Regions from separate parts of the Cellulomonas sp. PS-H5 genome, predicted to be linked through region 1. Evidence: riboswitches for the same ligand, from Rfam matches in the RefSeq annotation. Region 1 holds a riboswitch; the other holds the start of a gene.
The links. A riboswitch is a leader RNA that binds a small molecule or an ion and turns the genes downstream of it on or off. The one in region 1 is predicted to bind S-adenosylmethionine.
Positions count from the first base shown of each region.

Region 2: linked by a shared signal. The riboswitch ahead of J5O08_RS02585 (aminotransferase class V-fold PLP-dependent enzyme) and the one ahead of J5O08_RS09420 (NAD(P)H-dependent oxidoreductase) in region 1 are both predicted to bind S-adenosylmethionine.

Region 1 is NZ_JAHVCI010000018.1:40,752-45,147, forward strand. It holds gene J5O08_RS09415 (LLM class flavin-dependent oxidoreductase) at 1-1,349, opposite strand, end outside; SAM riboswitch class IV at 1,838-1,951, opposite strand; SAM riboswitch class IV at 2,178-2,281, shown strand; gene J5O08_RS09420 (NAD(P)H-dependent oxidoreductase) at 2,324-2,905, shown strand; gene J5O08_RS09425 (flavin reductase family protein) at 2,902-3,468, shown strand; gene J5O08_RS09430 (LLM class flavin-dependent oxidoreductase) at 3,529-4,396, shown strand, end outside.
Region 2 is NZ_JAHVCI010000003.1:41,081-45,476, forward strand. It holds gene J5O08_RS02565 (hypothetical protein) at 1-323, shown strand, start outside; gene J5O08_RS02570 (O-succinylhomoserine sulfhydrylase) at 347-1,600, opposite strand; gene J5O08_RS02575 (rhodanese-like domain-containing protein) at 1,597-2,022, opposite strand; gene J5O08_RS02580 (DUF1737 domain-containing protein) at 2,019-2,228, opposite strand; SAM riboswitch class I at 2,235-2,337, opposite strand; SAM riboswitch class IV at 2,455-2,570, shown strand; gene J5O08_RS02585 (aminotransferase class V-fold PLP-dependent enzyme) at 2,619-3,998, shown strand; gene J5O08_RS02590 (hypothetical protein) at 4,113-4,396, shown strand, end outside.

The DNA of each region.
Region 1 (4,396 bases):
TCCGTACGCGCGTCGGCCCGTCCGTCGCCGCGGGCGGCCGTCGCGCGGCGGCGGACCACCGCCGGGTCGCGGTCGGCGGGCTCGTCGCCGTCGCCCGGCCGAAGCCGGAACGCGCCGGCCTGCTGCAGCGCGGGCACGGTGCGCTCGACGAGCGCCGCCAGGTCCGCCTCCACCGAGGTCGGGAGCGCGACGAACCCGTCGACCGCGCCGTCCCGGACGGCGTCGGCGAGCACGGTCGCCAGGTCGGCCCCGGTGCCCGCGACGACCGCGCCGGCGACGCCGAGGTCCGGCCGGTCGACGGAGCGCACCAGGTCCAGCCGCGCGAGGGCGGACTCCCGGTCGTCGGCGAGGGCGACGTCGACGTCGAGCAGCACGCGCACCGCGTCGGCGGGCCGGCCCGCGGCCACGGCGGCGGCGCGCACCCGGGACCGGGCCGCGGCGGCGGCCTCCAGGTCCGGCGCCGTGAGCCGGGCGACGTCGGCGTACCGGCCCGCGAGCGCCTCGGCGGCCGGGCCCGCGACGGGCACCACCACGAGCGGGCGGTCCGCGGCGGCGGTGCCGTCCCCGTCGCCACCGCGAGCGGTGCTGCGAGCGGCCGACCGGCCGCGGACCGCGAACCGGACGCCGTCGTGGTCGACGCGGAACCGGCCGTCCCCGCCGCGGCGCACCGCGCCGGGCTCCCCCGCGTCCCAGGCGGCGAGGACGGCGTCCAGGGCGGCGGCCGCGCGGTCCGCCCACCGCCGCTCGGCTGCGGCAGCGGCAGCGTCTGCGGGAGCCGCCCCGGCAACGTCTGCGGCGGCGGCTCCCGCGGCAGCGACTGCGGCAGCGGCAGCGGCAGTGCCCGCGGCACCGGCTGCGGCAGCGGCAGAGCCCGTGGGAGCAGCAACGCGAGAGGCGGGCCCGGCCCCGAGGGCCCCCGGCTCGGCGAGGTCGGCGCGGCCGCCGGTCGCACCCGGGCCGGACAGCTGCCAGCCCGCCGCACCTCCCGCCGCGTGCTGCACCCCGCGGACGGCGCCCGCGAGGTGGCCCGGCTCGACCTGGTCGTGCGGGACGCCCGCCACCAGCGCGGCGGTCCGGACCAGCGGGGCGACCCGCGCCGCGGCGACGGCGGCGTCGAGCCGGCCGGGCACCTGCCGACGCCCGGGATGCAGCAGCAGGGCGTCGCCGAGCACCACGAGGTCGAGCAGGCCGCGGTCGGCGCGGTGCACCAGGCGGGCGAGCCGCTCGCCGTCGAACGCGCGGGCGGCGACGGCGCCGTGGGCGCCGACCGCGCCGGGCCGGGCGCCGGCGGCGGTCAGGTCGACGCCGAGCAGCGCGCGGCGGCCGGCGCGGGGGGACGAGAAGGGCATGACGGCTCCGTTCGGGGGCGGGTGGTGCGGCGGTCGCGGGCGCGCCGGGGCGCGCCACGGCGACAGGCGGGCGGCGGATGGACGAGCGGGCAGGGCGCCCCGGCTCGCCGAGATAGGACCCCCGCGCCGAGATCGGACCGTGGAAGGTCCTATCTCGACCCGCGCGTCCTATCTCGGCGCGGGTCGGCGCGGGTCGGCGCGGGCCGGGCGGCCCGCTCGCGCGGATCGGCCAGGTCGGCGCGGTGGGCGTCCCGAGACGTGACCGGGCACGGCTCGGGCGCCGCGGGGCCCGGCTCAGGCGCCGGGCGGGGCCGGCGTCAGGCGCCCCGGGCGGGGTGCCGGACCGGCGGCTGCGCCGTCAGCGGCGACAGCGACAGCGGCCGCCGGGCGCGGCGGCGGTGGTCGGCAGGGCGGGTGCCGAGGGCGCCCACGGCGCCTGCACGGTCCGGCTCATGCGTTCTCCTCGTGTGCCCCCGCCCGGTCGGGCGGGTCCGCGTGTTGTCCGTCGCCGGCGGCGGCGGACCTGGTCCTCACCCGGGGCACCCACCCGCGCGGGGGGTTGCCGTCCGACCAGCCGGGGCTTCGCGTCGGAGCTCATGACCACCCGGCCCGTCCCCGGGGCCCGCCCTGCGGCGCACCCCGGTGGCGAGCCGGTGCCCGGAACCTACGAACCGGACCCGGGGGCGTCAACGGCCGGGCCGCCGCGTCTCGCATGCCGGAGCGATGTCACAGGACCAAGGTCCCAGGCGTTCGCACGGTCCCGGATCGTGAGAACTCGCCCCCCGCCGGCGCCGGCGGACCCGGAGCGGTGCTAGACCTCCGCCCCGAGGTCACGAGTCCCAGCGCCAAGCCCCGGCTGGCTGGGCAGCAACCCCACGTCACGGCGGGGTGCTCCGGGAGATGACCTGGCCGTCGGCCGGCACGCGCCGCTCCGCCGCACGGCAACCGTGATCGACCCCCTTTGCGAGGCCACCATGTCGTCCCCGTCCGTCGTCGCCGTCTCCGGGAACCCGCGCGCCGGGTCCCGCACCCTGGGCGCCGCGCGCGCCGCCGCCGAGCGCCTGGCCGCGCTCACGTCGGCCGACCCCGCCGCCGTCGAGGTCGTCGACCTCGCGACGCTCGCCGGCGAGGTGCTCGCCCCGGCGCACCCCGCCGCCGACGCCGCGCTCGCGCGGGTGGCCGCCGCCGACGTCGCGGTCGTCGCGACCCCGGTCTACAAGGCGTCCTACACCGGCCTGCTCAAGGCGTTCCTCGACCTGTACGGCCCGGATGGGCTGGCCGGCGTCGTGGCCGTGCCGCTCGTGGTGTCCGGCAACCCGGCGCACGCGCTCGCCGGCGAGGTGCACCTGCGCCCCGTGCTCGTCGAGCTGGGCGCGGTCGTCCCCGCGCGCACGCTGACCCTGACCGAGGCCCAGCTCGCCGACCTCGACCCCGCGCTGGACGCGTGGCTGGCCCGGGCCGCCGCGCCGCTCCGCCGGGCGCTCGGGCTCGCGCCGGCCGCGGAGCCCGCCGCGTCCGCCGAGCCCGCCGCCGCGCTCGCCGGGGCGACCCGGTGACCGCCGAGCGCACGGACCTGGGCCCGCTCGAGCGGCTGCTCGCCGAGCAGGACGAGCCCCAGCTCGACCCGCAGCAGTTCAAGCGGGTGTTCCGCCGGCACCCCGCCGGGGTCGCCGTGGTCGCGCTGCGGCACGCCGGCCGACCGGTCGGGTTCACCGCGACCTCGGTCATCTCGGTGTCCGCGGCCCCGCCGCTGCTCGCGTTCTCGCTCGCCTCGACGTCGTCCTCCTGGCCCGCCGTGTCCGCGGCACCCACGCTGGCCGTGAGCTTCCTCGCGGACCACCAGGACGACGTGTCCGCGCGGTTCGCCACCAGCAGCCTGGACCGGTTCGCCGCCGGCGGCTGGTCCTCGCTCCCGACGGGCGAGCCCGTGATCGACGGCGCCGTGTCCTGGGTGCGCGCCCGCGTCGTCCAGCGCACGCCGGTCGGCGACTCGTACCTCGTGTCGCTGCGGGCGCTGTCCGCGGGCGGCCCGGACGACGCCGAGCCCGGCGACGGCGCCTCGCCGCTGGTCTACCACGACCGCACCTACCACCGGATCGGCGCGCACACCGCCCTGTGACGCCGCGGCCCCGCCGCACCCGCCCCGATCCCGCCGCTCCCCCGACCCACCGGAGACCCCGTGACCGTCCCCCCGCTCCTCACCGGCCTCGACGTCGACGGCGCCGGCGCGCACCCCGCGGCCGCCGCGCTGTCCGGCCTCGCGCCCGCCGACCTCGTGTCCGGCGCCCGCCTGGCCCGCGCCGTCCGGCACGCCGAGCACGCCGGCCTGACCTTCGTCACCTTCGCCGACGCCGCCCTCGCCGCCGTCCCGGGCGACCCCACCCGGGCCCGCCTCGACGCGGTCACCCGCGCCGCGTTCGTCGCCCGCACCACCACGGCGATCGGCCTGGTGCCCGAGGTGCCCACCACCTACCCCGAGCCGTTCCACGTCGCGACGCAGCTCGCCTCGCTCGACCTGGCCGGGTCCGGCCGCTCCGGCTGGCTGGCCGCGGTGACCCCCGGCGACGCCGCCCCGGCGGCGTACGGTCGCGCGCCGGTCGCCGACCTCGGCCGCGAGGCCCGGGACGTGGTCCAGGTCGTCCGGGACCTGTGGGACTCCTGGGAGGACGACGCGGTGATCCGCGACGTCGCCACCGGCCGCTACGTCGACCGGGACCGGATCCACCGGGTGGACTTCGCCGGGGAGTCGTTCTCCGTCGTGGGCCCGCTCATCACGCCGCGGCCGCCGCAGGGCCAGCCCGTCGTCCTGGCACGGGCCGGGGACGTCGCCGGTCCCGGCAGGGACGGCGAGCGGCTCGTGGACGTCGTGCTGGTCGGCGGTCCCGACGCCGCGGGCGCCCGGGCCGCGGCACAGGCTGCGGCAGACGCCGACCCCGGCGCGCGGGCGGTGGTGGAGGTGCAGGTGGTCCTCGACGCCGGCGGTCGCACGGCCGCGGACCGGCTCGCCGAGCTCGACGCCGCCGGGCTGTGGGCGCCGGGCACCGCGC
Region 2 (4,396 bases), on a different contig from region 1:
CCTGCCTCGCCGTCGCGCTGCTGGTCGGGGCCGGCGTGCTGGCCGTGGGCCGGCGTCTGCCGCCACCCGGGTCCCGGGCCCGTACGGTCGTCGTGGCGGCGGGCACGCTCGCGGTCGCCGCCGTGGCGACCGTCGCCGGGGCGTGGCCGCAGGTGGTGTTCGCGGCGCCGTTCGAGCAGGTCCCCGTCGCGCGGGCGGTGGCCGCCGCGGTAGCCTCCGGCGCGCCGCTGGTGGCGGCCGCGGTCGTCGCGTGGCGGCGCAGCGACCGCATCACGCCGCTGCCCCCGCTGCCGAGCCCGTGGGAGGACGACCCGGCGACGTGACCGCCGTCGGGCCGCCCTCGCCGTCAGCCGCCCAGCGTGCCCAGGGCCCGCTCCAGGTCGTCGGCCAGGTCGTCGACGTCCTCCAGCCCCACGGACAGCCGTACCGTCGACTCCGCGATGCCGACCGCCGCGCGCCCGTCCGGGCCGAGCTTGCGGTGCGTCGTCGTCGCCGGGTGGGTGACCAGCGACTTCGCGTCGCCGAGGTTGTTCGAGATGTCCACGACCCGCAGCGCGTCCAGCACGCCGAACGTCAGCGCCTTGGCCTCCGCGGGCGTCGACCCCTCCGGCACCCGCAGGTCGAGCGTCACCACCGTGCCGCCGCCCGACTGCTGCGCGAGCGCGAGGGCGTGCTGCGGGTGCGACGGCAGGTACGGGTACCGGACCTGCGCGATCGCCGGATGCCCCTCCAGCCGGGTCGCGAGCTCCAGCGCGGACGCCGTCTGGTGCCGGACGCGCAGCGACAGCGTCTCCAGGCCCTTGAGCAGCACCCACGCGTTGAACGCCGACAGCGACGGCCCGGTGTTCCGGATCAGCGTCTGCACCGGCCCGTGCACGAACGCGTCGGTGCCGAGGATGGCCCCGCCGAGCACCCGTCCCTGGCCGTCGATGTGCTTGGTCGCCGAGTACACGACCACGTCGGCGCCGAAGTCGAGCGGCCGGGACAGCACGGGCGTCGCGAACACGTTGTCCACGACGACGACCGCGCCCGCGGCGTGCGCGAGCCGGCTGACCGTGGCGATGTCGACCAGGTCCTGCATCGGGTTGGACGGCGTCTCGAAGAACACCACGTCCGCGGGCGTCGACAGGGCCTCCTCCCACTGCGCGGGCACGTGGCCGTCGACGTAGTCGGTGCGCACGCCCCACTTCGCGAGGATCTCGTCGAAGATCACCACCGACGACCCGAACAGCGCGCGCGCCGCGACGACCCGCGAGCCCGACCGGACGAGCGCGGCGAGCGCGGTGAACACCGCCGACATGCCGGACGCCGTGGCGTAGCAGGCCTCGGCGCCCTCGAGCAGCCGGAGCCGCTCCTCGAACGTCGACACCGTCGGGTTGCCGTACCGCGAGTACAGGAACCGGTCGGCCTCGCCCGCGAACGCCGCCTCGGCGTCGGCGGCGCGCGAGTAGACGTAGCCCTGCGTGAGGAACAGCGCCTCGGACGTCTCCTGGAACGGCGTGCGGACGTGGCCGCCGCGCACGGCGAGCGTGTCCGGGCGCAGGGACTCCCGGGGGAGCCGCTCGTCCCGCCAGTCCGCCGGTCCGGGACCCGCGCTCACGCCTCCCGCCACGGCAGGCCCGCCGCGCGCCAGCCCTGGTGGCCCCGGCGGCCGTCGGGGCCGACGTCGCCCTCGAAACCGGTGAGCACGTTGTACGCCGGGCCGAGGCCCGCGGCGGTCGCGGTGACCGCGGCGGCGACGGAGCGCACGCCCGACCGGCACAGGAACACCACGGGGCGCGGGTCGTCGGCGGTCACGCCGGCGGCGGCCAGGCCGTCGAGGAACGCCGGGTTGGGCCGGCCGAACGCGTCGGTCCACTCGACGAACGCCGTGCGGCCCTCGCCGGCGTCGGCGGTGTCCGGGACGCCGATGGTCTGCCACTCGCCCTCGGTGCGGACGTCCACGAGGACGGCGCGCTCGTCGGTCAGCAGCAGGTCCCAGGCCTCCTGCGGGGTGAGGTCACCCGCGTACGGCGCGGTCACAGCGGGCGCACCGGGTTGCCGGGGGCGGCCGCGGCGGGCAGCACGACGGCCTGGGCGACGATCACCCGCTCCCCGTCGAAGGTGGCGGCAGGCCCGCCGTGGAGCTCGTAGCCCTCGGCCAGGGCGGCGCTGACCCGCTCGCAGAACGAGCGGTCGTCGGGCCCCGTCAGCAGGCGGTAGCGCAGGCGGTCGTCGGTGTCGGTCATGCCTCTCCTCCATCGGATCTGGCGGAAGCACCCTCGGCCGGCCCCGGTGGGGGTCCGCGGGTTGCTGCGGCGTCGACGAGCCAGATCTCTCGGCCGCTCTGGATGGTGCGGCGATGCTACGCCATCGCCCGGACCAGGATGACCGCCCGGCCGCGCCCGGGTGAACCCGTGTCGCACCGTGGACCACGGTTGACACCTGCGCGCGGCCCGCCTCATCCTCGGACGAGGTCATGAGCGCCAGCGCGAAGCCCCGGCTCGCTGGCCGGCAACCCTCCCTCCGCGGCGGGGTGCCCCGGGTGACGACCTGGCCGTCCACCGACCGGTGGCCGGCAAGCGCGGGGTCGCCCGGTCGGCGACCGGGCCCCCACCGATCCGCTCGGGGGTAGTCCCATGTCCGTCACCGCCACCACCTCGTGTGCCGAGGCCGCCCTGCTGCCCGTCGTCGGCGGGGACACGCGCGTCCCGCTGGTCGACGGCCGGTCCGTGCCGTACGCGAACCTCGACTACGCCGCGTCCGCGCCGGCGCTCGAGTCCGTGGCCGCCCGCGTCGTCGAGGTGCTGCCGCTGTACGCGTCGGTGCACCGCGGCGCCGGCTACCTGTCCCAGGTGTCGACGGCGCTGTACGAGGCGTCCCGCGCCACGGTCGCCCGGTTCGTGGGCGCGCGCCCCGACGACGTCGCGGTCATCACCCGGAACACGACCGACGCCCTGAACCTGCTGGCCGGCTGCGTCCCCGACGGCGGCCGGGTGCTCGTCCTGGACGTCGAGCACCACGCGAACCTGCTGCCGTGGGTCCGGTCGGTCCGCGGCTCCGGCCGCACGGCGACGATCCTGCCGTCGGCGCCGACCGTGGCCGAGACGCTGACGGCGCTGCGCACCGAGCTCGCCCGCCAGCCGTACGCGCTCGTCACGCTGACCGGGGCGTCGAACGTCACGGGCGAGGCGCTGCCGATCGCCTCGGTGGTCGCCCTCGCGCAGGAGGCCGGCGCCCGCGTCGCCGTCGACGGCGCGCAGCTCGTGCCGCACCGGGCGTTCTCGCTCGCGGCCAGCGGCGTCGACTACGTCGCCTTCTCCGGGCACAAGACCTACGCGCCGTTCGGCGCGGGCGCCCTGGTGGGCCGGCGCGACTGGCTCGACGCCGGCACGCCGTACCTGGCCGGCGGCGGCGCCGTCCGCGACGTGCGCACCGACCGGACGCTGTGGCAGCCGGCGCCCGCGCGGCACGAGGGCGGGTCGCCCAACGTGCTCGGCGCCGTCGCGCTGGCCGAGGCGTGCGACGCCCTCGCCGCCCTGCCTGCCGGGGCCCTGGTCGAGCACGAGCGCACGCTGCGCGAGCGCCTGGTCGACGGGCTGGCGGCGATCCCGGGGGCCCGGGTGCTGCGGCTGTGGTCCGACTCGACGGACCCGGTCGGCGTGGTCGCGTTCACGCTCGGCGACCACGACTCCGGCCTCGTGGCCGCCTACCTGTCCGCCGAGCACGGCATCGGCGTCCGGGACGGCCGGTTCTGCGCCCACCCGCTGCTGGCCCGGGTCGGCGTGACGGGCGGGGCGATCCGCGCCTCCGTCGGGGTCGGGACGACCACGGAGACGGTCGACCGGCTGCTCGCCGGGCTGCACGCGTACGTCACCGAGGGTCCCGCGGCGTCCTACGAGGTCGTCGACGACTGCTGGACGGTGGCGGACGACACCCGGCCCCGGCCCGCCGTGACCGGCATCGACGCGATCGCGGCGACCGCCGCGGCGGCCTGCGGGCCGGCCGTCGAGGACTGAGACCCCGGCGCCGGGCGGCCCGCGCAGGGGGCGGGTCGTCGGCGCCGGTTTCGGGGTTCCTCCGAGCCGGGACCCCGTGGTGCACTGACCGCGGGGTGCCGGGAGGACGGAGCGGTGAGCGAGGTCGTGGAGACGCCGTACGCGGCGCTGGACCGGGCGCGGGCCCGTCGGCGCCGGAGGTGGCGCCGGGTCGGGCTGGTGACGGCGATGGCGGTGCTCGTGGTCGGCGCGGGCGCCGCGGCCGTCGGATACCCCCGGTGGCAGGCGTGGGATCAGCGCGAGCAGCGCCTCGTCGACGCGGGCGTCGCCGACCAGCAGAGTGCCTGGTCGGAGATCGGCGACGCGCTCCGGTCGGGGCGGGAGGTGCTGCTGGACGCGGGGGCGCGGACCGACGACCA